One region of the Heyndrickxia sp. FSL W8-0496 genome, then DNA from elsewhere that is predicted to be linked to it. Evidence: riboswitches for the same ligand, from Rfam matches in the RefSeq annotation. Region 1 holds a riboswitch; each other region holds the start of a gene.
What was found. Region 1 has a riboswitch for cyclic di-GMP ahead of NST63_RS02780 (methyl-accepting chemotaxis protein). Riboswitches for the same ligand answer to the same signal wherever they lie in the genome.
Positions count from the first base shown of each region.

Region 1 (10,506 bases):
GAAGATATACATCGAGAATTACCCTATATTAGTTTGGCAACGATCTATAACAATGTCAAATTATTCGTTCAACTACGTATTTTGAAGGAATTGCCTTATGGTAATGGGATAAGTAAATATGAACTCTCCACAACGGATCATTATCATATTATTTGTGAATCATGTGGAAAAATAGAAGATTTTAATTATCCGAAGTTAAAAGAAGTAGAGCAAGTTGCCTCAAGGCTCTCTCACTTTTCTATTCAATTGCACCATTTTGAGGTGTATGGCATATGTAAGGAATGTCAGGAATTATCCAAATAGTAAGCTCCTATTCCAGAGCTGGAAACGAAGGGGCTAATAGGGAGCTGTGAATGATGATGAAAAAAACGGTCTGCCCCATCTGCCATACAAAGATCAAATATTTAAAGCATAGTATTCTTTGTAAGTGTGGAATGAAATGTAGAAATACAAAATCTATCGCTTAAGTGATGAACGATTCTTCTTGTAAGAATCGTTTTTTTCATTTAGAGCTAAAAAATAAAGGCTGTATTCGTATCTTTTTGTAAAAGCCCAATTGTCGGCTTTTACACCCTATAAAGGATTCAGCGATTCTTATGGAGTTTGCAGCACTTTTCTCAGTGAAATGAAAGGGGTAATGGTCTTTTAGCCGAAAGTTATTCGTTAAAACTTTACTTAAATAGCAACAATTTGAGAAAAGAGCCAAATAAAAAAAGTTGTCTAATAAGTAATCAAAATACTTACTAGACAACTATTGCTTCAGAATTATAGTTTAAATTGATTCACTAAAGCATTTAATTCCTCAGCTAATTTGGAGAGATCTTCTGAATTTCCTGCGATTTCTTCCATTGAACTGCTTATTTGCTGTGAGGAGGCAGAGGTTTGCTCAACTCCAGCAGCTGATTCCTGAGATATGGATGCAATTTCCTCAATGGAGCGATTCATTTTTAGGCTATTATCTTCCATTTCAGATAAGCTATCTGAAATGGTTGTTATACTGTTTACCATTTTTATCACAGCTTCATTAATTTCAGTAAATGTCTTACCAGTTGTTTGAATCTGGGAGGTCCCTTTTTCAACCTCAGAGTATCCATTCAGTAATGATTCTGCCACCATACCTGATTCCTTTTGAATATTGATTACAATGCTTGTGATATCCGTTACAGAATGGGAAACCTGCTCTGCAAGTTTTCGTACCTCGTCAGCGACTACAGCAAAACCTTTTCCATGCTCACCTGCTCTTGCTGCTTCAATCGCTGCATTTAATGCGAGGAGATTCGTTTGCTCTGCAATATCATTAATGACAGAAACTAATGTTGAGATTTCTCGTGATTGTGAATCTAAGCTTTGAACCTTTTGGACGGCACCTTGAACAATTTGATCTATTTTAGCCATCTGTTCATTGGAGGATTCCATTAATTTTTTACCTTCTGAAGCCATTGAAAGTACTTGATTGGATGATTGTTGAATAAGCTTTCCTTTTTCATTTGCTTCCTCAACTTTAAGTGTAAATGATCCCATAATGGAGGAAAGTTCATTTGTATTATTCGCTTGTACCTCAGTACCAGAAGCCAGTTCTTGCATGGTAATGGCAATTTGCTCCGATCCTGATTTTACCTCATTTGCTGATTGGCTTAGCTCTTCACTCTGACTTGTTACAGAGCCGGATACTGTATTAATTCGGTTTAATAAATCACGAGTTTGCCGATTCATTTCATTGGTTGCAATAATAAGATGTCCAACCTCATCTTTTAAAGTAGTTTGTAATGGCTCTTGGCTCAAATCACCATTTGCAATTAATTTCATGCGCTGCATGACATGTTTAATTGGTTTTGATATCTTGTTTGATGTAATGAATGCTACGGCAAAACTAATAATAATTACTAGAATTGTTACAATGGTTCCCACAAGTAAGGACGTTTGCCCACTTTCAATTACATCTTGTTCTTTTTGATTAATCTCCTTTTCACTTTCATCAGCAAGTTTTTGATAACCGTTTAATAAATCACGGCCAATGGTTATCGATTCTTGTAGATTATCCTTTGCTTTTTCCACATTCCCTTTGTCATATTCATCAAATACTTTATCCTGAATAAATTCACGCCATTCCTTCGTTTGGCCCATCAAGCGATTGAATTCATCTGATGCATGTACACCTCGAACGATTGCTTCATATTTTTGTCCCTCTTCTGTATAGGCATTAAAGCGGTCTTTATAGTCTCCTCCAAATAATACATACCCCCGAGCAGTAGCTATTCTATTCGCAATCGTTGCGACCAATCCTTTATTAGCAGATAAAAGAGGGAGTTCAGAATTAGCAATATTCTGTGCCGTTTTATTGCTTGATACAGTCACGGAAAAATTATAAATACCTAATCCGATGACAAGTAAGATCACTAAGGAAAAACCAAATAACATCTTCGCTTTTATACTTTTAAATGAAAATATACTTCTCATTGTCTAGTACTCCTTTCTTGTTAGATTTGTTGATTTAATATGTAAGCTAGACAAGGGAAAATCACCTTGCTTTTGGTTTATGTATATAACAAAGAGACTATCCCGGATTGTGAAATAGCCAATGATTAGGTAGCCAGGCGATCATAGTATGAATGGATAATTATCTATCCAACCTTAGACCCTAGGTTTTGCGTCCTATTTTTTCAAATAGTTTGCCTTTATCTCACATATTCTTAGTTCATTTTAACTAGCGACTTGGTTATAATAACCTATTGTTCGCCAATATACAACAAAATTGTATTATTTTATACCATTTATTCTTATGCAAAGGCTTACTATTTTTCTGCTATTAAAAGGAGATAAGTGCACAACAAAATAATACAGATATTCGCAAGATAATGAAGGCGCTTACATGCATTCAGGAAGAATTAGTTTGATAAATTATGAGTGTAGGAGTTGTTAAATACAGTGAACAAAGGGGGAAGAAGTATGAAACGTAAAAGTATTTTTGTCATGCTGGCTATTATTCTCGTATTTGCATTAAGTGCTTGTAGTTCAAAAAACTCCAGCAGCGATGGTGAGAAATCTAAGGGGAAAAAGGAAAAACTTGAGATCTTCAGTTGGTGGACAGGTGCAGGTGAAGAGGATGGATTAAAGGCATTATTAGCATTATTTAAGGAAAAGCATGCAGATATTTCAGTTGAAAATGCAGCTGTAGCTGGTGGTGCAGGAACCAATGCAAAAGCTGTACTGGCGAGTAGAATGCAAGGGGATGATCCACCATCTACCTTCCAGGTTCATGGAGGAGCGGAATTGAATGAAGGCTGGGTTGCTGCGGGAAAAATGGAACCAATCAATGATGTATATGAAAAAGAAGGTTGGAGTGATAAATTCCCACAATCATTAATTGATATGGTAAGCAAAGATGGCAATATCTATTCTGTTCCCGTAAATATTCATCGTGGAAATGTATTATGGTACAACAAAAAAGTATTTGAAGACAATGGATTGGAAGTACCAAAAACATTTGATGAATTTTTTGCTGTAGCAGATAAATTACAAGAAAAGGGGATTACTCCATTAGCATTAGGTGATAAAGAACCGTGGACAGCCACACAAATTTTTGAAAATGTATTGGTAGCAAAGCTTGGTGTCGATGGATATAACAAGCTTTGGACAGGGGAGCTTGCCTTTGATGACCCGAAAGTGAAGGAATCAGCAGAAATTTTTAAGAAAATGATGGGATATATCAATAAAGATCACAGCTCTAGAAACTGGCAAGACGCTTCTCAATTAGTAGCCGATGGAGATGCAGCGATGAATATAATGGGAGATTGGGCAAAAGGGTATTTCGTAAATGATTTAAAACTTACATTGAATGAAGACTTTGGCTATACAACAACTCCTGACTCATCAGGAATATTCACAGTAATAACAGATACATTTGGTCTGCCAAAAGGAGTGGGAAATGCTGAAGATGTTAAAACATTCTTAGGTGTTCTTGGATCTGTCGAAGGGCAAGATGCTTTTAATCCTTTAAAAGGTTCCATTCCAGCACGAGTAGATGCCGACACATCAAAATATGATGATTACGGAAAGTCAACGATCGAAGACTTCAAAACTGCTGAACTGGCTCCAAGCCTAGCTCATGGTTCCGCAGCAGCTGAAGGATTCTTAACAAAGGCAAATCAGGCAGTTAATATTTTTGTAACACAATTAGATGTAGATAGCCTATTAAATTCACTCAAAACTGCTCAGGCTGAGTTGAAATAAATAAGTTTTTATAAAAGAGGACGAGAGCTTTCTCTTCCTCTTTTTGAAGTTTGAATATAAGTCATTAGAATTTGGAAAGGAACTAAACAAAAAAAAGAGAAGACCAGTCAAAAAAAGAAGGAAACTAGTCAATAAAAAGGAAGAACCACACAAAAAAGAGTCAGAACCATACAAAAGTCGAGGAACCAAACAAAAAAAAAGAGAAGACCAGTTAAAAAAAGAAGGAAACTAGTCATAAAAAGGAAGAACCACACAAAAAAGAGCCAGAGCCATACAAGTATCGAGGAACCAAACAAAAAAGAAAGAAGACCAGTTAAAAAAAGAAGGAAACCATTCAATAAAAAGGAAGAACCACTCAAAAAAGGTCTAGAACCGTACAAAAGTCGAGGAACCAAACAAAAAAGGAGAAAGACCAGTCAAAAAAGAAGGAAACCAATCAATAAAAAGGAAGAACCGCACAAAAAAGAGACAGAACAATACAAAAATCGAGGAACCAAACAAAAAATAAAGAAGACCAGTCAAAAAAAGAAAGAAACTAGTCAATAAAAAGGAAGAACCACACAAAAAAGAGCCAGAACCATACAAAAGTTGAGGAACTAAACAAAAAAGAAAGAAGACCAGTTAAAAAAAAGAAGGAAACCAATCAATAAAAAGGAAGAACCACACAAAAAAGAGCCAGAACCATACAAAAGTCGAGGAACCAAACAAAAAAGAAAGAAGACCAGTTAAAAAAAGAAGGAAACCATTCAATAAAAAGGAAGAACCACACAAAAAAGAGCCAGAACCATACAAAAATCGAGGAACCAAACAAAAAAAAGAGAAGACCAGTCAAAAAAAGAAAGAAACCATTCAATAAAAAGGAAGAACCACACAAAAAAGAGTCAGAACCATACAAAAGTTGAGGAACCAAACTAAAAAAGGAGAAAACCAGTCAAAGACAATTTACTAGTGAGTACCGAGAGGAGGGCACGAATGGAGACACCAAATTTAATAAAGAATCAATCGGCTATTGTTCATCCGGAACAAAAACGCAGAAAGAAGCTAACACAGGATCATGTCTTAGCGATTAGCTTTTTATTACCTTCTATTATATTAATTGCTATTTTTGTATATGGATTCATTGGATGGACTGGATATGTTTCGTTAAGTAATTGGAATACGCTCGTCCCAGATTTTTCATTTGCAGGTTTGAAAAATTATTTGTATTTATTTAACGATTATCGTTTTCAGGCAGATGTCCGTAATACGGTGGTGTTTACCGTTCTATTTATTGGCTTAGTGTTATTGATGGGACTCGTCTTGTCCATCTTTCTTGATCAAAAAATACGTGGTGAATCGATATTTCGAAATATTTTCTTTTTTCCAATGGCATTATCTTTTGTTGTAACAGGTGTGGTATGGCAATGGATTTTAAATCCATCGACTGGTGTTAATCTTTTTTTAAAGAAATTTGGAATTGAACCTCTATGGTATACAGATACAAATATTTTGGCAGGGTTTAAATTAGGTCACATCGAAGTGGGAGTTCCTGTAGCAATTCTTGCAGTAGTGATTGCAGCCGTTTGGCAGATGACAGGATTTTCGGTAGCGATGTATTTAGCTGGACTTCGTGGAATACCTGATGAATTGAAAGAGGCGGCACGGATGGATGGAGCAACCGAATTTCAAGTTTATAGAAAAGTGATTATTCCACTTTTACGTCCGATTACAATAAGCGTGGTGATCATCATGGCTCATATTTCATTGAAAATATTTGATTTGATATTTGCTATGACTGGACCAGGTGCGAATTATGTTACGGATGTTCCAGGAGTGTATATGTTTGAAACGACTTTCCGTGGCAACTATTATGCCAATGGGGCAGCAATTGCGATTATGATGTTATTATCGGTCGCTATTTTTATCGTACCTTACTTAATAATGAGTAGGAGAGGTGATTAACGTGGTGCTTAGGAGCTTTTCAAAACCATTGATTTATATCATTCTTATCCTGCTTGCGTGTCTTTTTTTAATTCCTGTTTATGTTATTTTAGTCACAAGTGTTAAACCTTTAGATGAAGTAACATTGGTCAATATGTGGAAGCTTCCTTCTGAAATTGATTTTAGCAGTTATGGGCAAGCGTTTGAAAAATTGGCGCCTAATTTTATGAATTCACTTTATCTAGTTATTCCTGCAACCATACTTTCTGCCTTGTTAGGTGCCTTGAATGGATATGTTCTTTCAAAATGGAAATTCAAAGGATCGGAAGTCCTTTTTACGCTTATATTATTTGGGATGTTTATCCCATACCAAAGCATTTTGATTCCATTAATCCAATTTTTAAGAAACATAGAGCTCTATAATACGATTCCAGGTTTAGTGTTAGTACATGTCGTATATGGGATACCAATTACTACGTTAATGTTTCGCAACTTTTATGCGAATATCCCTTTATCAATGATTGAGTCAGCAAAAATCGACGGGGCCGGTTTTTTACGAATTTTTACTAATATTATGCTACCTTTATCTATTTCTGGATTTGTTGTAGTTGCAATATGGCAGTTTACAAATGTGTGGAATGAGTTCTTATTCGCTATCTCGATTACCACTTCGGATCAGCAACCAATCATGGTAGCATTACAAAATCTATCGGGAAGTCAAATTGTACAATGGAATGTTCAGATGGCAGGAGCTGTACTAGCAGCACTACCAACATTATTAGTTTATATCCTATTAGGGAAGTATTTTGTTAAGGGATTACTAGCTGGATCAGTAAAAGGCTAGCTTCATTGAGGCAGCCTTTTTGATATGAATAGAATCGTTGAAAACGCTTCCATTAAATAACTATCTATCATATGATAGATATATAGCTTTATATTATTAGGGGAGGTCACTTAGATGGTAAAGCAGAAGCGATTTGAAACAGAGGTTATTCATAATGGTTACGATTCCATGCTGCATGAAGGGAGTCTTGTGCCACCATTATTTCAAACGTCAACCTTTACTTTTCCAACTGCTGAAGAGGGGGAAAAGCGTTTCGCGGGTGAAACAGAGGGGTATATTTATTCACGATTAGGGAATCCAACGGTACGAGTGCTTGAAGAAAGGATCGCCGCTCTTGAAAAGGGAGAGATGGCTTTGGCCTTTGGATCTGGGATGGCTGCTGTTTCGGCAACCCTTTTTTATTTAACAAAGACAGGGGATCATATTCTTTGTTCAGAAGGAATCTATGGCTGCACGTTTGGTTTACTTCAATTAATGGAAAATAAGCATCAGATTAGTCATGATTTAATTAACTTTTCAAATGAGGAAACAGTAAGATCTGCTATTCAGGATAATACCACATGTATTTATATCGAAACGCCTATTAATCCAACGATGAAATTAGTAGATTTAGAGATGATCGTACAGATTGCGAAAGAAAAGGGAATTCCAGTTGTTGTTGATAATACTTTCTGCTCTCCTTATTTACAACAACCTTTAACCCTAGGTTGTGACTATGTGATTCATAGTGCGACCAAGTATATTGGTGGTCATGGAGATGTGATTGCTGGATTGGTTGTAGGTCGGAAGGAAGAATTGAGCGAAATGATGATGACGACGCTTAAAGATATTGGCGGAATCATTAGTCCTTTTGATGCTTGGTTATTAATTAGAGGATTAAAAACATTGCCAGTTCGCTTGGATCGCCATTGTGAGAATGCAACTAAAATTGCGAATCAGCTAAAAAAACACCCTAAGGTGAAAATGATGTACTTCCCTGGCGATCCAGATTTTCCACAGTATGAACTTGCTAAACGCCAAATGAGGCATCCAGGTGGAATGATCAGTTTTGAGATTGACGGTACTAAAGAAGAGGCACAGCAGTTTTTAAATCATTGTCAATTAATAAAAATTGCGGTTAGTCTAGGGGATTCTGAAACATTAATTCAGCATCCAGCAACGATGACACATGCAGTTGTTCCTGAAGAAGAGCGTATAAAAATGGGCATTACTAATCAACTGATTCGTTTATCGGTTGGTCTTGAAGCGTGGGAGGATATTTGGGACGATCTTAAGCAGGCATTAGATCAGTTATAAATAAGGGCTGTTTTCGTATAGTTTGTTACTCTTGTAAAAGCCCAATTGCCGGTTTTTATGGAAGATTGCCGCTCTTTGGTCTACAGTCAATAGTTTTCAGATAGAACTTCACTTAAATAGCAACCATGTTTAAGAAAAAAGGGTCAACCTCACAATGCCATATTCTAGTTCTGAAAAAAGTAGTTTCTTTCTAGAATATGCTTGTATGTGAGGTCAGACCCTTTTAGAGTTTATTATTTATTTAAGTTAAAAATGGATAGAGTTAAAAATCGAAATTATCTGGATCGGGACCGACACGATGATTTTCATTTAATGCATCAATCTGCTTCATTTCATTTGCAGATAATTCAAAGTCAAAGATCGCTGCATTTTCAATCATTCTTTCTTCCTTTGTTGATTTCGGTATGGTGATAACACCATTTTGTAAATCCCATCGTAAGATAACTTGGGCAACTGATTTTTGATGGTTCGATGCAATCTCTTGTAATGTAGGATGATCAAATAGTCCTCCTTGCATTAACGGTGCCCATGCTTCCAACTGAATACCATGTTCTTTACAAAATTCATGGAGTTCCTTTTGAGTTAAACGAGGATGGTATTCTACTTGGTTTACCATCGGTTTGATTTCTGCTTGTTTCAATAAGCTTTCTAAATGATGAATGTTAAAGTTACTTACACCGATGGCTTTAATTTTTCCTTCTTTATAAAGTGTTTCTAATGCTCTCCATGTGTCGATATACTTCCCCTCTACCGGCCAATGGACAAGGTAAAGGTCTAAATAGTCTAATCCAAGTTTTTTTAAACTAGTTTCGAAAGCTGCTAAGGTAGATTCATATCCAAAGTCATCATTCCATATCTTTGAGGTTATGAAAAGATCCTCGCGTGAAAGTCCTGTTTCTTCAATTGCTTCTTTGATTCCTTGACCAACACCTTCTTCATTTTCATATACTGCTGCTGTATCGATACTTCGATATCCATTGATGATCGCTGCTTTTACAGACTGGGTTACTGTATCCCCATCCGGGACTTTAAATACCCCTAGCCCAAACCATGGCATTTTTACTCCATTATGCAATGTTGTTGTATCTTGTAAATGTTGAATCATTTTTTTTCCTCCTAATAGATAAAATAGTTATATTATCAATTGTTTTATTAGTTAACTTTACGTTGATCCTGTTTCTCAAGTTTCATGCTCCAACTAGTAAGAATAACAGCCCCAAGTACCATTAATGCGCCGATCCAAGCGGTATGAATAAGCCCGATCGAATGTGTGATTATACCGCCTAAATAGGATCCAAGCGCTATACCAGCGTTAAAAGCGGCAATGTTTACGGCAGAGGCAACATCAATCGCGCTTGGAACAAATCGCTCCGCTAAAATAACTGCATATGTTTGTAAACCAGGAACGTTCATAAAAGCTAACAATCCCATGAAAAGAATGGTTATAAGTCCTGCTACTTTAAAAGGTGCAGTAAAGGATAAAATAAATAACACAATGGCTTGGACAATAAACATATAAAATAATGAGCGAATAGGGTTTCGATTAGAAAGTTTTCCACCTAGCATATTCCCTATAGCAATAGCGACCCCATAAATGAGCAAAATAACGGCAACAGTACCTTCTTTGAAACCCGTTACTTCCTGTAATAGAGGGGATAAATAGGTGAAGACAACAAATGTACCTCCATATCCCAAAGCAGTAATAATAAATAAGAGCATTAGCCGACCATTTGTTACTAATTTAACTTGATCCCGAAAGGATGTCTTTTCTCCTTTTTTTAAATCGGATGGAACAAGAATCCAGTTCGCAAAAAAAGCTATAACACCGACAATAACAATTAATAAAAAGGCAAGTCTCCAACCGAATTGTTGACCGATAAATGTACCAAATGGAACACCGGTGACTGTAGCAACAGTTAATCCTGTAAACAAAATGGAAATGGCGCTTGCACGGCGATTTTCTGGTACTAAATCTGCAGCTATGGTTGATCCAATTGACATGAATATTCCATGAGAAAAGGCTGCAATTACACGTGCAACAAGAAGAACACCAATAGATGTCGCACTAAAAGCAAGACTATTTCCGATGATAAAGATGATCATAATCCACAGTAATAAAGATTTGCGTGACATACTAGATGTCACAGATGTTAGGATAGGAGCTCCGAAAGTGACTCCCAATGCATATAAGGAAACCGTTAAACCTGCTGATGTAA
Region 1 is NZ_JBBOXX010000001.1:509,005-519,510, forward strand. Features, by position in the region: gene NST63_RS02775 (Fur family transcriptional regulator) at 1-303, shown strand, start outside; gene NST63_RS02780 (methyl-accepting chemotaxis protein) at 766-2,457, opposite strand; cyclic di-GMP riboswitch class I at 2,583-2,684, opposite strand; gene NST63_RS02785 (ABC transporter substrate-binding protein) at 2,947-4,230, shown strand; gene NST63_RS02790 (carbohydrate ABC transporter permease) at 5,203-6,171, shown strand; gene NST63_RS02795 (carbohydrate ABC transporter permease) at 6,176-6,994, shown strand; gene megL (methionine gamma-lyase) at 7,109-8,290, shown strand; gene NST63_RS02805 (aldo/keto reductase) at 8,553-9,395, opposite strand; gene NST63_RS02810 (MFS transporter) at 9,443-10,506, opposite strand, start outside.

Region 2 (10,506 bases), 3.9 Mb from region 1:
CAGATGGAATTCATGTAGAAAAAGTCATTGTAAATGATGATGTTGCTGTTGAGGATAGTTCGTTTACAACGGGGCGAAGAGGGATAGCTGGAACGGTCTTTGTCCATAAAATTGTGGGTGCTAAAGCGGAAATGGGTGCTGAATTACATGAAGTAAAAGCTATAGCAGATAAAGTGGTACAAAATGTTCGTTCCATGGGAATGGCCATTAGTCCATGTACAGTCCCAGCAGCTGGAAAGCCTAGCTTTGTTCTTGATGAAACGGAAATGGAAATAGGGATGGGCATTCATGGAGAGCCAGGAATTGAGAAGAAAGGGATAGCTACTGCAAACAAAATCGCAGAGGAGCTTACAGGAAAGATTTTAGACGATATGGTTTTACAAATAGGGGATGAGGTTGCTGTAATGATCAATGGATTAGGATCTACTCCGGAAATGGAACTTTATATAGTAAATGGTAAGGTTCATGACATCTTATCCAATCAAGGGATAAGCGTATATAGAACCTATGTAGGTGAGTTTATGACCTCATTAGAAATGGCTGGATGTTCGGTGACATTACTAAAGCTTGATAGTGAATTGAAACAATTATTAGATGCCGAATCCTTTGCCCCTGCATTTCGAAAATAATTGATTATATGAAGGATGGGAAGGAAATGAATTTAACAGTAAATGCTACTTTAAAATGGATGGAAAAAATGAATGAAAAAGTTCAAGCAAACAAAGAGTATTTGACTGAACTTGATCAGGCAATAGGTGATGGTGATCACGGTATTAATATGTCTAGAGGATTTCAAGAAGTAGTGAATAAAATTTCTGTAACAAGCTATGAAACGGTATCTGACTGTTTGAAGGATGTTGCCCTGACGCTAATGACTAAGGTTGGCGGAGCATCAGGACCCTTATACGGCACTGCTTTTTTGAAAATGTCCATCTCCCTGAGAGGGAAAGATAAAGTGGACGGGATGGCCCTTATACTAGCCATTGATGAAGCGGTAAAGGGAATGATACAACGAGGAAAAGCGGCAGTTGGCAATAAAACAATGCTTGATGTTTGGATTCCCATTCTTAACCTGTTCCAAGAAAAACAAAGTATTAATTGGAATGATGTTGAAAGGACTGCAAAAAATTCTATGGAGAAAACAAGAGAAATGCTAGCCATAAAAGGAAGAGCTGCTTATTTAAAAGAACGATCAATTGGCCATATCGATGCTGGTTCAGCTTCCTCTTTTTATCTATTCCAATCACTTGCTGAAGTTGCGAGGGAGTATGAAATATGATGGAAACTGTGGGAATTGTTCTAATTTCTCATAGTATAAAGGTTGTCGAGGGAATTAAAGAGATCATTTCCCAAGTGGTTGACAATGTTTCGATACAATTAGCAGGTGGAACAGATCATCAAATGATCGGAACAAGTGTGGAGAAAATCCTGTCAGCGATAGAACGAGCACATAGTTCAAAAGGTGTCATTCTCCTTTACGATTTGGGAAGCGCATTGATGAATGCAGAGCTAGCAATTGAAATATCACAATATGAGAATATAAAAATCGCTGCGGATATTCCTTTAGTAGAAGGAGCATATATTGCGGCGGTAGAGGCTGGAATGGGTAAAGAGATTGATCAAATTCTTGAGAGCTTAAAAAATTGTTAAAAAAATATATTTATAAGTAGAGAACTTCTGTTATAGACAGAGGTTCTTTTTTCTAAGGCTTAAATTTCTCACATATTGTTTTTATTTAGGTAAAGTGTTAAATAAAAATCGGTTGAAAACATTCGTCCATCATTTCAATGAGAAAAGACCTTCAAACATATAAAAACCGCTGACTTCTCCTTCAAAAGAAACAAATCATACGAAAACAGCCTCTTCTAAAAAAGAGTCTGGAGAAATGAAAATCCCGACCAAAATTAGGTCGGGTATATATAAAATAAAAAGGAGGTTCACTAGACTGAAATTAGGGGGAGTCTAGTATTAGGAAAGCCTTGCTTGTCCTTGTGAATAAAATATTAAACTAAAAATCCTAAAAAAATATGAAAGAAAGATGATAATTAGATGAGAAACAATTTTGACACAAATTATAAAAGAGCTTAAAAAATGAACTTCAATCAAATGACAATGAATCGCCTTACAAAAACAAATGAATTTACTATGAGACTAGCCTTCACAAATTATTAAAAACAAGCATTAAATAATTTAAGGGAGGTGAGGAATCAGAATGTTCAAATTATACATTGATCCCGGACATGGGGGAAGTGATTCAGGTGCTTCCGCTAATGGTCTACTTGAAAAAAATATAACATTATTAATTGCATCGAAAATTAGGGATATTTTTCGAAATGAGTATCAAAATGTATCAATAAAGATGAGTAGAACAAAAGATCAAACGGTTAGTCTAACATCCCGAACAAATGAAGCAAATAAATGGGGGGCAGATTTTTACTTATCCATTCATATTAATTCCGGAGGAGGAACAGGCTTTGAAAGCTATGTTTATCCAAAGGTAGGTCGCCCAACAACCATTTATCATAAATTACTACATGAAGAAGTAATGAATATTAATAAGCTGAAAGACAGAGGTAGGAGGCAAGCGGATTTCCATGTGTTAAGAGAATCTAACATGCCTGCTGTCTTAACTGAAAACGGCTTTATTGATAATGAAGTAGATGCAAGAAAAATGAAAGATGAGACATGGCTGGATGATGTTGCAAGAGGTCATGTGTATGGCCTTGCAAAAGCCTTTAATCTGAAATAATGATACCGAAAATAAGAAAGTATTTTTCAAAGGCTCTTTTCTCACGGTTTGTTGCTATTTAAAGAAAGTTTTAACGAAAGCTAAAGAACGCTGCACCTTACATTTTATTGAGAAAAGAGCTGCAAACATCATAATGCGAATGAATCCTTTATTGGGTGTAAAAGCCGGCAGTTGGACTTTTGCAAAGCAACGAACGATACGAAACCACCAATGGAAAAACAGTTAAAGTAGACTGTGTTTTTTTGCATTTTCTTAATAAACCTATTGTTGGAAAATACATCTTTATTTTTTTACTAACCATTTGTTAGGGACCCGTTTAAGCAGGTCCCTTTTTATTATAATGAAGGTATAGTGGTACAAAAAAGAATTTTATAAATTTTAAAACTTTTTTAAATTATTTCCGTCTAAATATAGAATTTCAAACAGAATAGGAGGGGGAAAGTTGAGGAATGGGAGGAAACATGATATTGAGGAATGGTATTTGGAGTATGGGGATGCAATTTTTAAATACATTCTATTGATGGTAAAGGATTATCAGTTAGCAGAAGATTTAACACATGAAACCTTTGTCAAAGCATATTTGAATTATCATGCATTTAAAGGGGAATCTAGCCCAAAAACTTGGTTATTTAGTATTAGTCATAATGTTACAGTAGATGAATTGAGAAAAAGGAAACCTCTTATGATGTTTAAAGAAATCTTACATTTCAATAAGGATAAGGGTCCTCTGCCTGAAGAGATTGTCCAAATAAAAGAAACATCAAAAGAGATTTATCGAGCATTAGGGGAACTCAAAAGTTCATATAGGGAAGTTATTATTTTGCGCAAAATTAAAGGGTTTTCAATTGAGGAAACATCTAAGATTTTGAATTGGTCTGAGAGCAGGGTGAAATCAACACTTTTCCGGGCCATTCCTGCATTAGAGGAAAAAATGTTAAAGGAGGCTTTTCTGAATGAAAAAACAGTATGACGAAAGTGTCTATGATGGATACTTGGAAAAATTAGATTCAGAAATTATTTGGGACGAGAACAGAAGTAGACATTTGCATAAAAAAGTAATGGAGGATATGAAAAGGTTGAGTATTCGAACGAGAATGAAAAATTTGTTTGTTTATACTTCAACTGCTATTGCCATTCTAATACTAACAATTTTTAGCTACGATTTGGTAGAAAAAAATAAGGGGTTACAAATGGCAGATCCAAAAACAACTGAAGAATTACATATGCAACAAGTCGCTAATGAGAATAATAAACATCAAACAGCATTCAAAAAAATACAGATTGGGGATCCCATAACATTTAATGGGAAAACATCGATGATAATTTCTAATGAAGCAACTATTCCAATTGATTTGAAAGAAGTAATTCCAAATATCACAGATTTAAGTTCAATTTCTTATTCTACTGGATTGACTAATGTAGAAGTGTTTTATTCCTATGGTAATGATGGGAATTATCTCATGATTAAGCCAAAACCTACTATATCCTCCATTGATGAAGTAATTAAGGAAAAGCTAGCATATAAAAAGGCAAATACAAAGGAATTGAATATATCCGGAAAAAAAGCAGTACTATGGGAAAATAAGGAGGGATTAGCACCGGAATTATTTTTAGTGACAGCAAATTATATTTATAGTGTGGAATATGGATATATACACCAACCGGATTCTAAAGTGGAGCCGTTAATCCAGCTAGCCGAACAAATTCAATTTCATGAATAAATTTCTTCAATTCTAATGGATACTAATAGAAGATAGGAGGGATTGTATGGAAATAAAGGTTGGACAAATATATAAACAAAAGGAAAAGGATACGATGGCAATGGTCACTGGAATTAAAAATGAGAGAATATTTCTAGGAAATGGCGTTTCTACATCCAAGGGAACTTTGCATAATCATTATATTTTAATAAAAGATGTAGAGAGTTGAAGTAAATAATTAGGAAGGAAGGAGCTGTCTATTAAGGGAATCCCCGATAATGGTTAGCTCCTCTCTTCCTTTTAAATAATAAAATTGCTTCAAAACCTAGCCTTAAGGCTTAATGACCTCTTCACAATAAAAGAATGGACTTTAGTATCATCCACTTATTAAATTCTCTGTTATGCTCGTAAAAGGCTTTCGGTTTTTAGGAACTTAGTGTACTGAAAAAGGGTTGAAAACTTATTGGTAATATGATTTCGATTGTCGTCCCTATACCTTCTTCACTTTCAATTATTAATTCTCCATGATGACTTTCAATAATTTTGAAGCAGGTCATTAGACCAAGACCTGTTCCCTTTTCCTTAGTTGTATAAAAAGGTTCACCAAGTGTAGGAATTCGTTCTTTAGGGATTCCTACTCCATGGTCACTTACAGAGATGGAAATTTGGTTTGGACTCTTCATTTGAGCATTTATTTTAATTAATCCTCCATTTGGCATCGCTTCAATTGCATTTTTTAAAAGATTGATAAGGACTTGTTTTAATTGGTTTTTCTCACATAAAATAGTAGGCAGTTCGGGACTGATTTCAACGATGATTTCCGCACCATTGATTATTGATTGGGTATTTACTAAAGTGACGACATCTTTAATTAATGGTTCGAGTTCATTTTCTTCAAAGACAGTAATTGTTGGTTTAGCTAAAACAAGGAATTCACCTAGGATATGATTAATCCGTTCTAATTCTGATAAAACGATATCATAATACTCTTTTTGATAGGTATTTGAACGAAATAATTGAATAAAGCCTTTTATAGAAGTAAGCGGATTCCGAATCTCATGGGCTATTCCAGCCGCCATTTGCCCTACGAGCGCTAGTTTTTCAGACTTTAGTAGTAGGGAATCTGTTTGTTTTTTATCATCTGTGACATCTTTTCCAATCGAAAGGATAATTTCTTTTCCTTCATATTGGGACCATTCGGATGTTACTTCAAAAAAGATGATTTTACCATCGAGTCTTTTTAATCTCACAACAATACTTGATGTTGCTACATTTTTCTGTAGCCCTTTTCTAATCTCCTTTATATCGTTGTTACTATCAAATATTAGAAAATCAAATATAGATCTACCGATAAGTTCATTTTTGTTGTGAGCAGCGATCATTTTTTCTGCAGCTTTATTTACAAATAGAATGATACTATCTTGATGAATAATTACAGGCTTGGGGAGCCACTCTATTAATTTTTTATAATTTTGCTCGCTTTTTTTTCTTTCCTTAGCAAATAATCTTAATTTATCGTATTGCCATCCAACAATCCAAGCGATGAGAGTTGCGACTAAACATTCAGTAATATCCAGAAAATGGTACTCTCCGAAAAAAATTGCCTGAACCAAAGAAAATAAAATGGAGATAGAGACTAGTATTATTTGAGCATTTCTTTTCATATTCAAATCCTCTTTCGATAAGGGTACGTTGGAATATGGGTAACGAGTTTATCAATATCAACCATTATGTACGACTATTATACCACTATTGGTTCGAATTTTATAAATTTTATAAAAATTAGTACAACATAATATAAATGATAAAAAGCAAGCCTAAAATTTCAATACTTAATGTGCGAAATTTTTTACTCTTTGTTTTACATACTTCGGTAATGATCCAATCAAACACATATAAAATAAAAACAAATACTATTAATTTTAGATACAAATGAATGGTTAATGATTGAAAGATTTGAGCAAGAATGTCTTTACTCATAGGAGAACACTCCTTATTTTATTTTTCCATAACTATCAAGAGGATTGACTAAAATAGATGTTAATATAAGGTTTTTTTTTCATTCATTGTTGCTAGGTAGATAAAGTTTTAACGAATAAAATAGGTTGAAAACATCACTCTTTTCATTCTTAAAAAAACTTGAAGTCATTATTAGCTGTAAAAATTCGGAAGTAGGGCTTAAATAAAAGCAATACACTCACTATACGAAAACATCCTAGTATACAGACTGAAGATTTTTTTGTGGTTGGATTATTATTACTAAAATGGATGATTAATACATTTTTAGAAGAGAAAAGTCACAAAAAAAGGTAATTAATATAGTTATATGTGAACATTCATTGAAATTGAACAAAAGACTGTTGATAATGATTAATGTTCATTATAAAATGTTAGGTAGCAAAAATTCTAACGAAATGGCAAACCTTGCGAAAGTGAGGGACGCAAAGCTACGGGTCTAAGGTTCATTTTGAATGATGATCGCCGGGCTGCCGAATAGTCATAATGAGCTTATTAAAATTGACTATTTCTATATGGGAATAGTTTTTTTGCTGTTTACCACTTTTCGTTAATAAGGTTTCATGCAAAAGTTTTTTTGGAAAGATTATGATTCCTTTTACATACTTTTGACTGATGAAAAGGGGACGGAGCGTCGCTAACTTGAATAGTATAAAGATTTATACTTAAATAGCAAAAGATTTTGATCTGCTTGGCTCTGCTCACACTGCCTTATCAGAAGAAATCATATGATTCATGATAAATGGTGGAGACGAGAATTGCCCCATACTAGTTTTCTAGGAGGATTATGATGGGAAATGAAATTGTACTTGAATCAACTATAGAATATTCAAGTGTTCGCATTAGTTTAAATCAAATGAAGGATTTGTTATATAAATATATTCTTCCATTAAACGAATTAAATATTAGATTAAGTGATGGTGAACAGATTCAAATTAGTAGTGAGACATTAATTAATCTACTACTAACAAAACTTAGCCGTAATCAATTACTAGAATTAATTCATATGTTTCAAATCATTGATAGCCGTAAATCAAATATTAAACACTATTTAGAATATATTTTACATGGAATTTCGATGTAATAAGTCCAATTTAATTAAGCTAAAAAAAAATCCCTGCATTTGGCAGGGAAAGCTTAATTTTCATATCCATTAACAACTAAATCTAATTTTCCTGTTTCGGGATCGATAACTAAACCATGGATTGGAATATCTTTTGACATTAATGGATGATGTTTGATCATATCTACACTATGCTTTACACTATCTTCAACATGATCAAAGCCTTGGAACCATTCATGTAAATCGATACCGGAGTATTTAATTGTTTCTAATGTTTGTTCCTCTATCCCTCTTTGCTTTAACTTTTCCAATACAGAATTACTGTTAATTGCACTCATTCCACAATCATGATGGCCAATAACTAAAACCTCATCCGCCTGTAATTCATAAACAGCGATTAATAAGCTTCTCATAATACTGCCAAATGGGTGAGTAACAATCGCACCTGCATTTTTTATAATTTTTACATCACCGTTTTTGGTATTGGTTGCTTTGTGTAGAAGCTCAACGAGTCTAGTGTCCATACATGTTAGAATTACTAAACGTTTATCGGGATATTTCGTTGTTGTAAAATCCCTATATTTTTTTTGGGATACAAATTCCTCATTATAGCTGAGAATATCATTTAATAATGTCATTCTATCACCTCAAATTAATAGCTTAAATAAATGAACCACTTTTAATTTTAACTCAATATTTATCACATGAAAAACAATTTAGGCGAATGGACTATTTTCATTTGCTCGATTGCACATTTCTTTATTTCATGCTACATTTAATTCATAGTTTTTTTATAGGAAATGAGGGGATTAAAGTGGGCAGAGAGTTTAATGAACTATTTGATCAGTGGTCCCATACTTATGATGATACAGTAACTGGAAATGATCCTGAATATGAAGAAGTTTTTACTCATTATGATGTGATTCTTTCAGAGGTTGCGAAGAATGCTTCCGGTACCGTTGTAGAATTCGGGGTAGGCACGGGGAATTTAACTAAGAAATTATTGAATAGAGGATTAAATATATATGGATTGGAACCATCAAGTGAAATGAGAAAAATTGCAAAGGATAAGTTACCAGAGGTTCCAATTTGGGATGGAGACTTTCTTGAATTTCCAAATATTTCAGTGCCAATTCATACTTTTGTCAGCACATATGCCTTTCATCATTTAACAGATGAGGAAAAGGGTAAAGCGATTAAAAAATATAGCCAGCTTTTAACTGCGGATGGGAGAATTCTTTTTGCAGATACCGTTTTTGCTACGGAGGATGAAAAAAAGAAAATGATTGAATGGGCTAAACGAAAAGGATTTAACCGGTTAGCTACGGATATAGAGACAGAGTATTATACTACGATTCCAGTTCTTCAAACTATTTTCAATCAAAATGATTTTTCCGTTGAATTCAAAAAATTAAACCGATTTGTATGGTTAATTGATGCAAAGAGACAAAATTGTTAGATTATTATATAGAGAAATATATCTAAGAGGAGAAGGGAGAAAGTAGACATGACAGTAGAAAAGAAAATGAATGTAGAAAGTTTTAATTTAGATCATACAAAAGTAAAAGCTCCTTATGTACGTTTAGCAGGGGTGAAAGAAGGATTTAATGGAGATATCATTCATAAATACGATATTCGTTTTTGCCAGCCGAATAAAGAGCATATGGAGATGCCAGCACTCCATTCCTTAGAGCATATGATGGCAGAATTCAGTAGAAATTATTCCAACAACATTGTTGATATTAGTCCGATGGGCTGTCAAACAGGTTTTTACCTTTCTCTAATTAATCACAACGATTATGATGATGTACTTACTATTCTTGAAAAAACATTGAATGATGTCTTAACAGCTACAGAGGTTCCTGCATGTAATGAAGTCCAATGCGGTTGGGCAGCAAGTCATAGTTTAGAGGGGGCGCAAGCGATCGCTAAAACGATGTTAGAAAAGAAAAATGAATGGTCTGAGGTATTTGCTTAAGAAAGTTTGTTCATTGATTGTTAGTTATTACCACTATTCAATTTTTAGATTGCTAGTTTCATTAGAGAGGGATATTTAATGAAATATGTAAAACATGTGAGTGAATTAATTGGCCATACACCATTGATAGAAATCACATCATATTCACTTCCAAATGGTGTACGAATTTTTGCTAAACTTGAATATTTCAATCCTGGTGGAAGTATTAAAGATCGCTTAGGACAATTTTTATTAAAAAGAGCTTTTGATGAAGGGAGATTAAAAGAGGGTTGGACGATTGTTGAGCCAACTGCCGGAAATACGGGAGTTGGCTTGGCATTGGCAGCAATTCAGTTTAAGGTTAATGCTATTTTTGTGACACCTGAAAAGTTTAGTCTTGAAAAACAAACATTGATGAGGGCACTCGGAGCTACTGTAGTGAATACACCGACTGCATTTGGTATGCAGGGGGCAATTGAAAAGGCAAAGGAATTGTTGGAGGAAATTCCTCATTCTTTTTATCCAGGTCAGTTTCAAAATTTCGCCAATCCAGATACGTACTATGAGAGCTTAGGACCAGAGCTATACGAGGAACTTGATGGGAAGATTGACATTTTTGTTGCAGGGGCAGGCTCAGGGGGTACGTTTATGGGGACCTCTCGTTTTTTAAAAGAAAAGCTGCCTCACATAAAAACGGTGATTGTTGAACCTGAAGGCTCTATTCTTAATGGTGGTGAGGCTGGCTCTCATCGTACAGAAGGAATAGGGATGGAATTCCTTCCTCCTTTTATCGATCGTGGTTATTTTGATTTCATTCATACTATTTCAGATAAGGACGCTTTTTTTCGCTTAGCAGAAATAGGTAGAAATGAAGGTCTTCTCATCGGAAGTTCATCGGGGGCGGCATTAGAAGCATGTCTCCGTGAAGCGAAACAGGCAGAACCTGGAACAAATATTGTAACGATTTTTCCAGATAGCAGTGAAAGATATATTAGTAGTGGGATTTATGAATGAAAGGTGT
Region 2 is NZ_JBBOXX010000001.1:4,419,961-4,430,466, reverse strand. Features, by position in the region: gene dhaK (dihydroxyacetone kinase subunit DhaK) at 1-629, shown strand, start outside; gene dhaL (dihydroxyacetone kinase subunit DhaL) at 656-1,279, shown strand; gene dhaM (dihydroxyacetone kinase phosphoryl donor subunit DhaM) at 1,276-1,650, shown strand; partial or broken gene NST63_RS22520 (N-acetylmuramoyl-L-alanine amidase family protein) at 2,213-2,743, shown strand; gene NST63_RS22515 (RNA polymerase sigma factor) at 3,192-3,719, shown strand; gene NST63_RS22510 (hypothetical protein) at 3,703-4,470, shown strand; gene NST63_RS22505 (hypothetical protein) at 4,517-4,678, shown strand; gene NST63_RS22500 (ATP-binding protein) at 4,875-6,113, opposite strand; gene NST63_RS22495 (hypothetical protein) at 6,232-6,429, opposite strand; cyclic di-GMP riboswitch class I at 6,856-6,943, shown strand; gene NST63_RS22490 (hypothetical protein) at 7,256-7,549, shown strand; gene NST63_RS22485 (beta-class carbonic anhydrase) at 7,603-8,166, opposite strand; gene NST63_RS22480 (class I SAM-dependent DNA methyltransferase) at 8,343-8,987, shown strand; gene NST63_RS22475 (S-ribosylhomocysteine lyase) at 9,036-9,506, shown strand; gene NST63_RS22470 (PLP-dependent cysteine synthase family protein) at 9,585-10,499, shown strand.
Region 2: linked by a shared signal. The riboswitch ahead of NST63_RS22490 (hypothetical protein) and the one ahead of NST63_RS02780 (methyl-accepting chemotaxis protein) in region 1 are both predicted to bind cyclic di-GMP.

Region 3 (10,506 bases), 3.4 Mb from region 1:
CTGATGTTATTACTAGCAGTCGTTTTTATTTCAAGAAAACTAGAATCCAATCAGAACGTCCTGCTGCATCCATAAGAACGAGCATGATGGCAAATTGGACCTACATATTAAGAGAAATTAACCGTTGAAAAAGAATACGTTACCTACATTCGAACTACAAACCTTCTGATTTATTTTTCCATTTTATTGTCCTAGTTTAAGACAAAAATTTTTCTAATTTACTTTTTCAGTTTTGCTCTGTATAAAAAAAGCTTCCCACAAGTCAGTTAAACCTATGAGAAGCACTCTTATACTTATCAGCCAGCAAGATTAATAGGTTTAAACTGCCTTATTAACCTTATAATCAGCATTTTGAACCACTTTCGCTTCTTCAGTTTCAGCACCATGACCCATTGTAAATAATAATTTATTTACATCATTTTTCAACCCGATAAGATTTTTTGCTTCCTGAACAAGTTTTTGCATTGTATGGAGTTCATCATCACTAATTTCTATGAGTTCCTCAAACATTTCAACAGATTCCCGTGAGATTGAAGCTATCTCTACGATTGTTTCCATTATCTGTTGTGTTGCAGAGGATAATTCCTCCGAACTAGCAGAAGAATTTTCATTATTTTCAGCAATGATCTTTGTCGTAGATACAATCTTTTCGAACATGTTTCCAACCTCTACAATGGTCGTATTTGTATCTTTAAATTCTTCTGTTCCCTGCTGCATGGAATGAACAACTATTTCTGTTTCTTCTTGTATATTCTTCACAATATTTGAAACTTCCGAAGAAGACTGGCGTGACTGTTCGGCCAATTTTCGAACTTCATCAGCAACAACAGCAAATCCTTTACCATGTTCACCCGCGCGGGCAGCTTCTATCGCCGCATTCAATGCTAATAAATTAATTTGTTCTGAAATACCAGTAATCACTTTTACAATCGTGCCGATTTCTTGAGATTTTTCTCCAAGCTTATTTATTGCATTAAATGTTGTATTGATCGTTTGATTAAAGTGCTCCATTTTTTCTAAGGAGTCCTTTAGCTTCTCGTTTCCCTCTTGTGTCAATTCTAAGGTAGTACTCGATTGTTCTGAAATTTGGTTGGATCTCACGGATAGATCTTCGATAGCCTGTGCCATTTCTTCCATCGATGCAGCACTTTCTTCTGTTGCTACTAATTGTTTCTGTAATCCTCTTCCTACCTCATCAATTGCTGCTCTAACAATATCCGCTTTCTCAGAAGCATATTCACCAGTTTCAGCAAGGTTTTCCCCTTTTTCATGTACATTTTTTGAAAAAGAAAAAAACTTTTCCCTTACACCGCTAAAATACTCAATTAATGGATTATACGCACCATGATCAGAAGTTTTTTCATCCATCTTTCCTGCTGATATTTCTTTCATTACATTTATTATTTCTTTATTAAAATGAGGACTATGTTTTAGTGAAAAATATCGGTAAGCAAAATACACCGATACCCCCAATAAGATAACAATTATTCCTAGCATAATAGCTTCCATGATAAATAAATGCCCCTAACTCCTATTATTTTTTATTCAAATCTCACACAAGTTCATCTATGCTGGTTTGAATATTTTATAGCTCCCTGATAACGATATATGTTCCATCCGCTACACTTGCAGGAATGCCATTCAACTGACTATTTTCCTGATATCTATGTACAATATAATTTCCTTCTATATCTTGATATTTTTTCATATTATGATATTTTTCCATTACACGCATCGACTTCGGATTTGTCGCTTCTCCTAAAACAGCCTTTAACCCTTGTGATGATGCCTTTGTTATCAATTTATCTCCTAATTGCTGAATAATATCGTGGCGGTCATGCTCTGCTATCACTCCTAACATGAATAAGTGTAATAGCTCTCCATCTTCAATTTCTTTTCCGTTTCTTTTTTGATAATCATCCATGAAACGTTTGTCCACATCCTCAAGCACACGTAGAATAACATTCATATCATAAAAAGAGCCTTCAAATATATCTTCACCGATAATCTCTGGTGCATTGGTATCTCCAGCAAGCACACCTACAACATTATTATGAGCATCACACGCGACTGCACAATATCCCTGCTCTACTGTAGAGTCTAAATAATCCTTAGTAAACTGATAGAAATCTTCATACTCTATATTTAATTGACCTACCATCGGTTCTTGGACCCATTTTCCTGAAACATCCACTCCAATAAATGTACGAGCTAGACACTCAGCTGCTTGCTGAATTAAATCGGTTTGTTCCTTCGTGATAATTTCATATGTATACAATTCTTGAGCTGTTTGCACTGGTTGATCTTCCTTTCAGCTAATAAATTTAATGATGGCTAACATTACATAGAATGCTGTACTTTATCGATAAATGTACCTGTGAAATTAATTCTTTCAAGTACGTTCCTAATTTGCACTTGAGCAATTTTAGAGGCAGGCTTTACTACAAGGATATCCTTAAAGCCTAAGCTAGAATAAAATTGCATTGTTTGCTCCAACTGTGGTACAACCTTTGAAGGGACAGGTGTTTGGTGAGTCCCGTCGACAACAAACGTATATTCGTGCTTTGATACTTTATTAATCGTATCCTGTAAATCTATCATATAACCTTCTGCATCTTCTTCTCTCATTAATCCATGTACCTGTACATGAACCTCTTTCTCGACCTCATTAATGGCCATTTTATATTTCTTTTTATCAACAACGATCATCTTTAAATCTCCTTTCTCCATATAATTTGCTCTTTTCATTTGTTACCATTTGCACGTTCTTTTCATAGGAGTGCAATAAAAAAAGCTATCCCAAATATAGATAAGGATAGCCTGATCATCGAATAATCGCTTGTTATCATTATTCTCGGCAACCCGACGATCATTATCCCTAAGGATTTTAGACTCGTAGCTTTGCGTCCTTACCTTTCGATAAGTTTGCCTTTTTCAATTTTTTAAAAAGTAGTACTAAACTCATGATAACATAGAACTATTACAATATGAATTTTTTGTAATTTTTTGTCGAATTAGACTATTTCGCTTGATTTATATATGGTTTGCCTAGTAATTAAGTATCATTACTTTTAACCTGCTAGAGGATGATTAGTGTTAAGCTGTTTGAACTATCTTCAAATGCTTCTCTCCTTCTGATTATGCTGGCATGATGAGCTTGAAGTTTTGATAGCAAGCGTGAATAAAGGGATCTTCAAGCATATTTATTTATTTACAAGTTCTTGGTAAGATGGATATATTCAGAATGATTTTTATATTAAGAATGATTAAATTCTATAAAAAAGATGGTGGGTAAGCTGCTGCCTTACGATTTTAACTAGTAATCTAGCAGAAAGGAGATTCCCATGAGCAAATTATTATGGAACTCACCAAAAGATTTAGAGGGCTTGCTTTATGAGCTTGTCGGTTGGGAAAGTGAAACCTTCTCAGAAGGTGAAAAACGCTTCTCGATAAAATTGCATAAAAAGATGAGTCACCTTCCATATTTCAGCGAACACCCTGATTATCTAACATTAGATCCGATTGATAAAGGACGCTCTTTTTTAACGGCCCTATATAAACATGAACATGCTTCAGATACGGTGGTTCTTATTAGTCATTTTGATACCGTTGAAACAGAAGAATATGGGCAGCTACAGCCGATTTGTCGGAAGCCACTTCAATTGACAGAAGCACTCAAGCAGCATAAGGATCGCTTATCCAAAAATGCCGTGAAGGATTTAGAATCAGGTGAGTATGTATTTGGGCGCGGAACAATGGATATGAAAATCGGGCTGGCCATTCATATGGGACTGATCGAGAAAGCCATTTCCGAGGAGTGGCCGATTAATCTATTGCTCGTTACGGTTCCTGATGAAGAAGTCAATTCATCAGGAATGCGTGCTGCTGTAAAAAAATTGGTGAATCTAAGTGAAGAACACGGTCTTGTCTATCAGTTATTCTTAAATAGTGAATCCTCCTTTTCCCAAAATCCAGAGGATGAGAACTACTATATTTATACAGGAACCATCGGAAAAATCATGCCATCCGCCTTATTTTATGGCAAGGAAACACATGTCGGTGAACCATTAAAAGGCATGACTGCCAACTATATTGCCGCTTATTTCAATCAACAAATGGAGTGGAATCCCCTATTCCAGGAAGAACATCTAGGAGAAAAAACACCACTGCCTGTTTCACTACAACAAAAGGATTTAAAACTAACATACTCGACGCAAACCCCAGCCCGTGCCCAAGCACTCTATAATGTCTTTATGATGCAGCGCTCAGCAAAGGACATCATGGATCGGTTTGAGCAGGTTGCCAAAGAAGCGGTCTCTCGCTGCAATGAAAACTACCAAGCCCTTTGTAAGCAAGAAAATATCCAAGGGATTGGTGATGTACGTGTATTGCGCTTTGAACAGCTTGAATCCTATGCCCGCGATAAGTTTGGCGATCCATTTGTTGATGCCATCCATTCGAAAGCCTTACAAATAGATGAGTTAGATGAACGGGATCAATCCTTCTTTGTTGCCGACCAACTCATGCACAATTGTCAGGAATTAGCACCAGGGGTCATACTCTTATTCACGCCACCGTATTACCCAGCGGTTAATTCATCAGACAACCCATTGATTCAAAAAGCCGTTCAATTGTTGTCAGAAATGACCGAGCAAATGAATATTCCACTAAAGCCAGTTAACTATTTTAATGGAATATGTGATTTAAGCTATGTCAACTATACTGACCAAAACGATGGATGGACAAGTTACGAGAAAAACACACCGATTTGGGGAGATGGATATTTTATTCCCTTTGAGGACATGAAAAAGCTTAGAGCGCCAGTGCTTAATGTGGGTGCTTTTGGTAAGGATGCACATCAATTATCAGAGAGATTGCATAAGGAAAGTGCGTTTGTGCGGACTCCTGTATTGGTTGAGAAATTGATTTTGGGGTTGTTTGGTAGGTAAGTTTTGGATGGGGATTATCTTGAATAAAGAATGCTCACGGGCCTTGATTTTGGTTTGTGAGCATTTAAACTTTTTCAAATTAAATGAAAAGGATTTCCTAAATCATTTGTATTCTCTGTTTCAATCACTATACCTGAAACACATTTTCTTCAATATTTTCGCTTTATGTGTTTCAAACACTATACTTGAAACACATTTTCTCCGATATTCTCACTTTATGTGAAGCATAAACATAAATAATAATAGAAATCCTTTGATGGGGACTTATTCTAAAAATGCTTCCATTCTTTTTGTGTTTTTTCACCTGTAACCCATCCAAAATACATATTTACTCCATTCAATTCTACTGGACCAACAATTCCATCCTTATTCGGGGAAAAATTAAACAGTTTTACAAAGTTTACATAGTCTTCAAACCATTTTCTAGTTTCGCTAAATGAGTGAACAAGCATAAGAGAATGACGAGCATTTACCTTCCTTGCTTCAAGCACTGCTGATGATGCTCTATGAAGTAATTGGTATCTTATATTACCTACACTTTCTTTATGTAACCCCAGTATATTAAGTAAGGATTCTAATCTTTTTTGTTTACCATCACTAGGACTCTTACCTAACCAATTTTCAACAGTTTTCCCAAAGGGCTCTGAAACTTTTCCTTCAACCATTATCGTTAATAGTTCATTATTAGACTTCGCAAGAACATAAAGATCGTTTTGCGAGCTTGCATTTCCACCAGGTAAAGGTACCTTATACTCAGGGAATGCTAATAATACCTCCACATCGTGGAACAAAGGAAATTCGCTCTGTTTAAATATCGTATCCACGCAAGAAGGAAGATTAGTAGCTTCTTCCCAACAATGAGCTAATTCATAAGCTGAATACCCCTTTTTCCATTGTTTGTCTGAATCTGCAAGAGATTCTCTCCACGAAAGAGGACCTCGAGATGGAATAAAGAATTTAGCCATTTTTCTCTCCCCTATTTTGTTTTCTTATTGACTAATAGATTTAAAAGATAAATGTCTTCCAATCCTTATATTGTTCTTAAATTTTTGCTTCTAATGTAGAATTAAACTATTGTTCCTTTTTATATATTCCAATTATATATTGTTTTACTCAAATAGGCTCAACTTCTTCTCTCCTATTTTTAATTGCAGACAACCTTTTTTAAATTAATCAAAAAGAATTCGTTAAATAATAGAGTTAGTTAATTTTGTATATTTAATTCACTTAAAACTTCTGTACGCAAATCACTCGCAATATTTCCATTCTTATAATTATCCAAGAAAAAAATTATCCTTTGAATATAACTATCTGAATCCTCTATACATCTTTCAAAACAATCCATAAAATGGTCTACTAAAGTATCATCAACTAAAGCAATTGGTTCTGGATAATATTTGACATCTTCTCTTTCAAATGCTTTTCTACAAGTGTAAGCAACTGCATCAATAATGCAGTTCCAAGCGTTTACATCTGATTCATTATCTGACATCTCTTGAATTATTGTTATACCATTTTCCTCATTATCTAATAATTCATAAAGAATATCCCCTATATTTTCTTTACTTTTTAGCCACTCCCAACATTTATTTATAACTTCTTGGGCTAAAATTCGATCTTCCCTTTGTGAAAATATCGACAAAACTTTTTCTGAAAGTCCAAGAAAAAATATTACTTTACCATCTTCTGTTAAACTACTAAAGCTAGTATTAGCCATAATTAACCTCCAACAAATTAAATATACTTTTCATTTTTAAACATCCCACCCGTTACTTTAATGCTTTTTTTCAATTAAGCTCTTTTTCCTTTTCCTTTCCCAGCAACATTGGAAGTGGTGAAAGGTCATTTTTTGTTTACATCCAAGTGCAGCTTAAATAGCGGTATCATGATATCAAGGTCTATCTCTAATCAGAAGAGGATAGTTGAAGCATATTTTCAGTTATACATTTATGTTTTTTCGCTTCTTTATCAAATATTGAAGATTTTTAATATTCATTATGTTAGAATCCCTAGTAAGGAGGGAAGTGTATCGTGAAACAAATAATCATTGCTTTTACTCTGTTATTAGCTTTAGTGGGTTGCTCTAATAAGGATACTGTTAAAGGGAATGCCTCCCAACAAACAAGTAGTACTAATGAAAGTAAATCAGACGTATTAGCTCAAGAAAATAATGAATTAAAAAAACAACTAGAGGAAAGACCAGCTCTTACTTCTGAACAATTGAGAGAAACGATGAATCTCTCATTTAAAACCATTCAAGCTATGATAAATAAAGACTATAGCTATCTTGAAACAATAAAGAACTCGAATGTGACTATTAATCAGAAGACGAACACTTTTATATTTGATGATGCTCATGAACAAGCCTTCTTACAATCTATTGATTACAATCATTTTGAATACAGGTTTCATCATTTAGAAAATGATGTTATAACCGTCGGATTCGCCCAAAACAATTCTGAAATCGTTTTTCAGTTTTTACAAAAAGAAGGTAGGTATTTATTAATTTCATTTATTACCAACTAGTGTGCAAAAAACACTCATTTAAAAATTGAGTGCTTTTTGCATATGATTCCTTCTTAATTATTAAGCACATTTCTTTCTTGAGGAGTTTGAAAATACATTCAAACGTAGGAGCACAGAAAAAATTGTATCTATTTTTATGACCTATCACTCTTATCTAATAAACTCTAAACAAAACAGACGGCATTCTTTCCTCCATAATGGAAGGACAAGAACCCGTCCAATAACTTCTTATAGATACTTCGCAGTTACTGATTTCTCACAATCCAGGATGCCCATTGGTGGGCCTTCATAAAGGATTTCTCCACCAGCGGTACCACCATCTGGACCTAAATCTATGATCCAATCACAATTGCGGATGACATCTAGATGATGTTCAATGACTACGACGGTATTCCCTTTATCAACTAGTTTATTAATAATGCGCAGAATGTTAGAGACATCTGACATATGCAATCCTGTAGTTGGTTCATCAAGTATATATATATTCCCCTTTGTGTTCAGTTCCTTTGCTAGTTTCAGTCTTTGACATTCACCACCAGATAATGTGTTGAGTGGCTGTCCTAATGACAGATAGCCTAGACCAACTGTGTTCATGCTTTTCAGCTTGGATTGAATGCTTTTTACTTCGAAGAAATCTAAAGCTTCAGCGACGGACATCTCCATGATTTCTACAATATTCTTACCCTTATATAAGTATTGGAGCACATCCTGCTTGAAACGGCTGCCATTACAATCACTGCATTCTACTTCCATAACATCCATAAAGGAAAGATTGAGCTGGACAATTCCAGTTCCACCACAAGTTTCACAGGCACCCTTTGAATTGTAACTAAATAATCCGCTTTCTACATTATTAGCGTCTGAAAATGCCTTGCGGATGGCATCCATAATTCCGGAAAAGGTTGCTGGATTCGAACGAATATTAGCATGGACTGGGCTTTGGTCAATGCGAATCGCCTCCGGAAAATCTTTTACAAAGACTTCATTGACAAGCGTACTTTTACCAGATCCCGCTACTCCCGTAACAGCAGTGAAAACCCCTTTTGGTATGCGAAGGCTGACGTTTTTCAAATTATGAAGGTTGCTTTTTCTACTTTCCAGAAAATCAGAAACCGATCTTGGTTTTGCATTGATTTCCGTTTTGCTGCTTAAATACTTCGCTGTTAATGTTTCAGAAGACAATAAGCCCTGGTAACTGCCACTATACATAATATTGCCTCCACCAGAGCCCGCATTCGGTCCCACATCAATGATATAGTCTGCAATTTGTATAACATCCGGGTCATGCTCCACAACTAAAACGGTGTTGCCCTTGTCACGTAATTTGACAAGCAATTCATTTAACCGATAAACATCGCGTGGGTGAAGTCCAGTGCTTGGTTCATCGAATATGTACATTAACCCTGTTAAGTTGCTAGACAAATATTTCACCATTTTTACCCTTTGCGACTCACCACCAGATAAGGTTGGTGTTTCCCTAGTGAGAGTCAAATAACTTAATCCGATATCACACAGGCTTTTTAACCGTTCGACAATACCAGCTATAATCGGTTTAGCATTGGGTTCATCTATTTCCATTAGAATCTTCATTAACTCATCTAACTGCATGTCTGTTAGATCATAAATGGAATAGCCATTTATTTTCGAAGACATCACTTTCTCGTTATATCGAGTGCCTTCACAGGAGGGACATGTACAGGTGATTGCATAATCTTTCAGTTTCTTCGCGGCAGCTTTCGTTGTCTCTTTTTCTCTATTCACATTTTGCTGCATAAATTTTACTGCTATGCCCTGGTAAGTTGCGTTCATTTCATTACCCATGTAATTTAACTTTACTTTTTGTGGCTCTGCATAGACCAATTGATCGAATTCTTCTTTTGTATAGTCTTTTAATTTTTTATCTTTGTCGAAAAAGCCAGATTCAGCATAAGCTTTCCATTGCCATGTACCCGGTGCAAAACCCGATAGTAGAATGGCTCCTTCGTTTAGAGACTTTTCCATATCCAGCGCAGCATCCGTGTTTAATGTAATAATTTTTCCAATTCCTTCGCATTTCGGACACATACCACTAGGATCATTAAAAGAATAGGCATTTGCATACCCGATAGCCGGTTGGGCAAAACGGGAAAAAAGCAATCTCATCAAGGAATTAATGTCTGTCGCCGTTCCAAGTGTAGACCGCGCATTTCCACCTAGACGTTTTTGATCAACTACAATCGCAGTGGAGAGATTGTTGATTTCATCAACCTCTGGCCTACTGTATTTGGGTAGAAACTGACGTGCAAAACTACTAAAAGTCTCATTTAGTTGACGCCCTGCTTCTTGAGCAATCGTATCAAAAACAATCGATGACTTACCTGAACCAGATACACCTGTAAAAATCGTAATTTTCCCTTTAGGAATCTGCACATCAATATTTTTCAAATTGTTTTCCCTTGCATTAATTAACTCAATAAACTCCTGCCTCATTCAATCCTCTCCTTTATAAATTAAATATTCAAACGCTCGACTTGGGAAATCCAATCATACCAATAGTAGATTTGAAATTGCAAGCATGGGGACGGTTCTTCTGCTTCTTTGGATTAGTTTCAAAGGATGTAAAAAAGCTTTGACCATTATCGTGAATTTTAAAACCATTGTAAGTGGAACGTATATATATTATCTTGTTTTTCATAGGAAGGGAGAAAGCGATGAAACCATAGTATATCAATCGATTGTTTACCATAAATACTGTAAAGATCTTAGGGGATCGATATTACTTTCATAATCCTCTCTACTGTTTTCCACCTCACAAGAATTTTTTCCTTCACGTAATACGAAAATGATCCAAACATTTTAGTCTTGTTCGGTCCTGTCAGTTATTTGTGGACTTACGTATCTACCTAAAAAAAAACAACCAGAAATATCCAAAGCTATCTTTAACCATTAATTTAATAAGCACTCATATTAAATTGAGTGCTTTTCCATATACCTATAAAAGTGACGATTATAATTTTTCATACAGCTTCACTTCTTCAGCCACCTTAACATC
Region 3 is NZ_JBBOXX010000001.1:3,932,925-3,943,430, forward strand. Features, by position in the region: gene NST63_RS19925 (methyl-accepting chemotaxis protein) at 319-1,509, opposite strand; gene NST63_RS19930 (hypothetical protein) at 1,586-2,296, opposite strand; gene NST63_RS19935 (hypothetical protein) at 2,341-2,709, opposite strand; cyclic di-GMP riboswitch class I at 2,854-2,940, opposite strand; gene NST63_RS19940 (M20/M25/M40 family metallo-hydrolase) at 3,345-4,949, shown strand; gene NST63_RS19945 (DUF6946 family protein) at 5,219-5,914, opposite strand; gene NST63_RS19950 (Imm6 family immunity protein) at 6,154-6,666, opposite strand; gene NST63_RS19955 (membrane lipoprotein lipid attachment site-containing protein) at 6,981-7,475, shown strand; gene NST63_RS19960 (excinuclease ABC subunit UvrA) at 7,704-9,944, opposite strand; gene NST63_RS19965 (DUF2075 domain-containing protein) at 10,462-10,506, opposite strand, start outside.
Region 3: linked by a shared signal. The riboswitch ahead of NST63_RS19935 (hypothetical protein) and the one ahead of NST63_RS02780 (methyl-accepting chemotaxis protein) in region 1 are both predicted to bind cyclic di-GMP.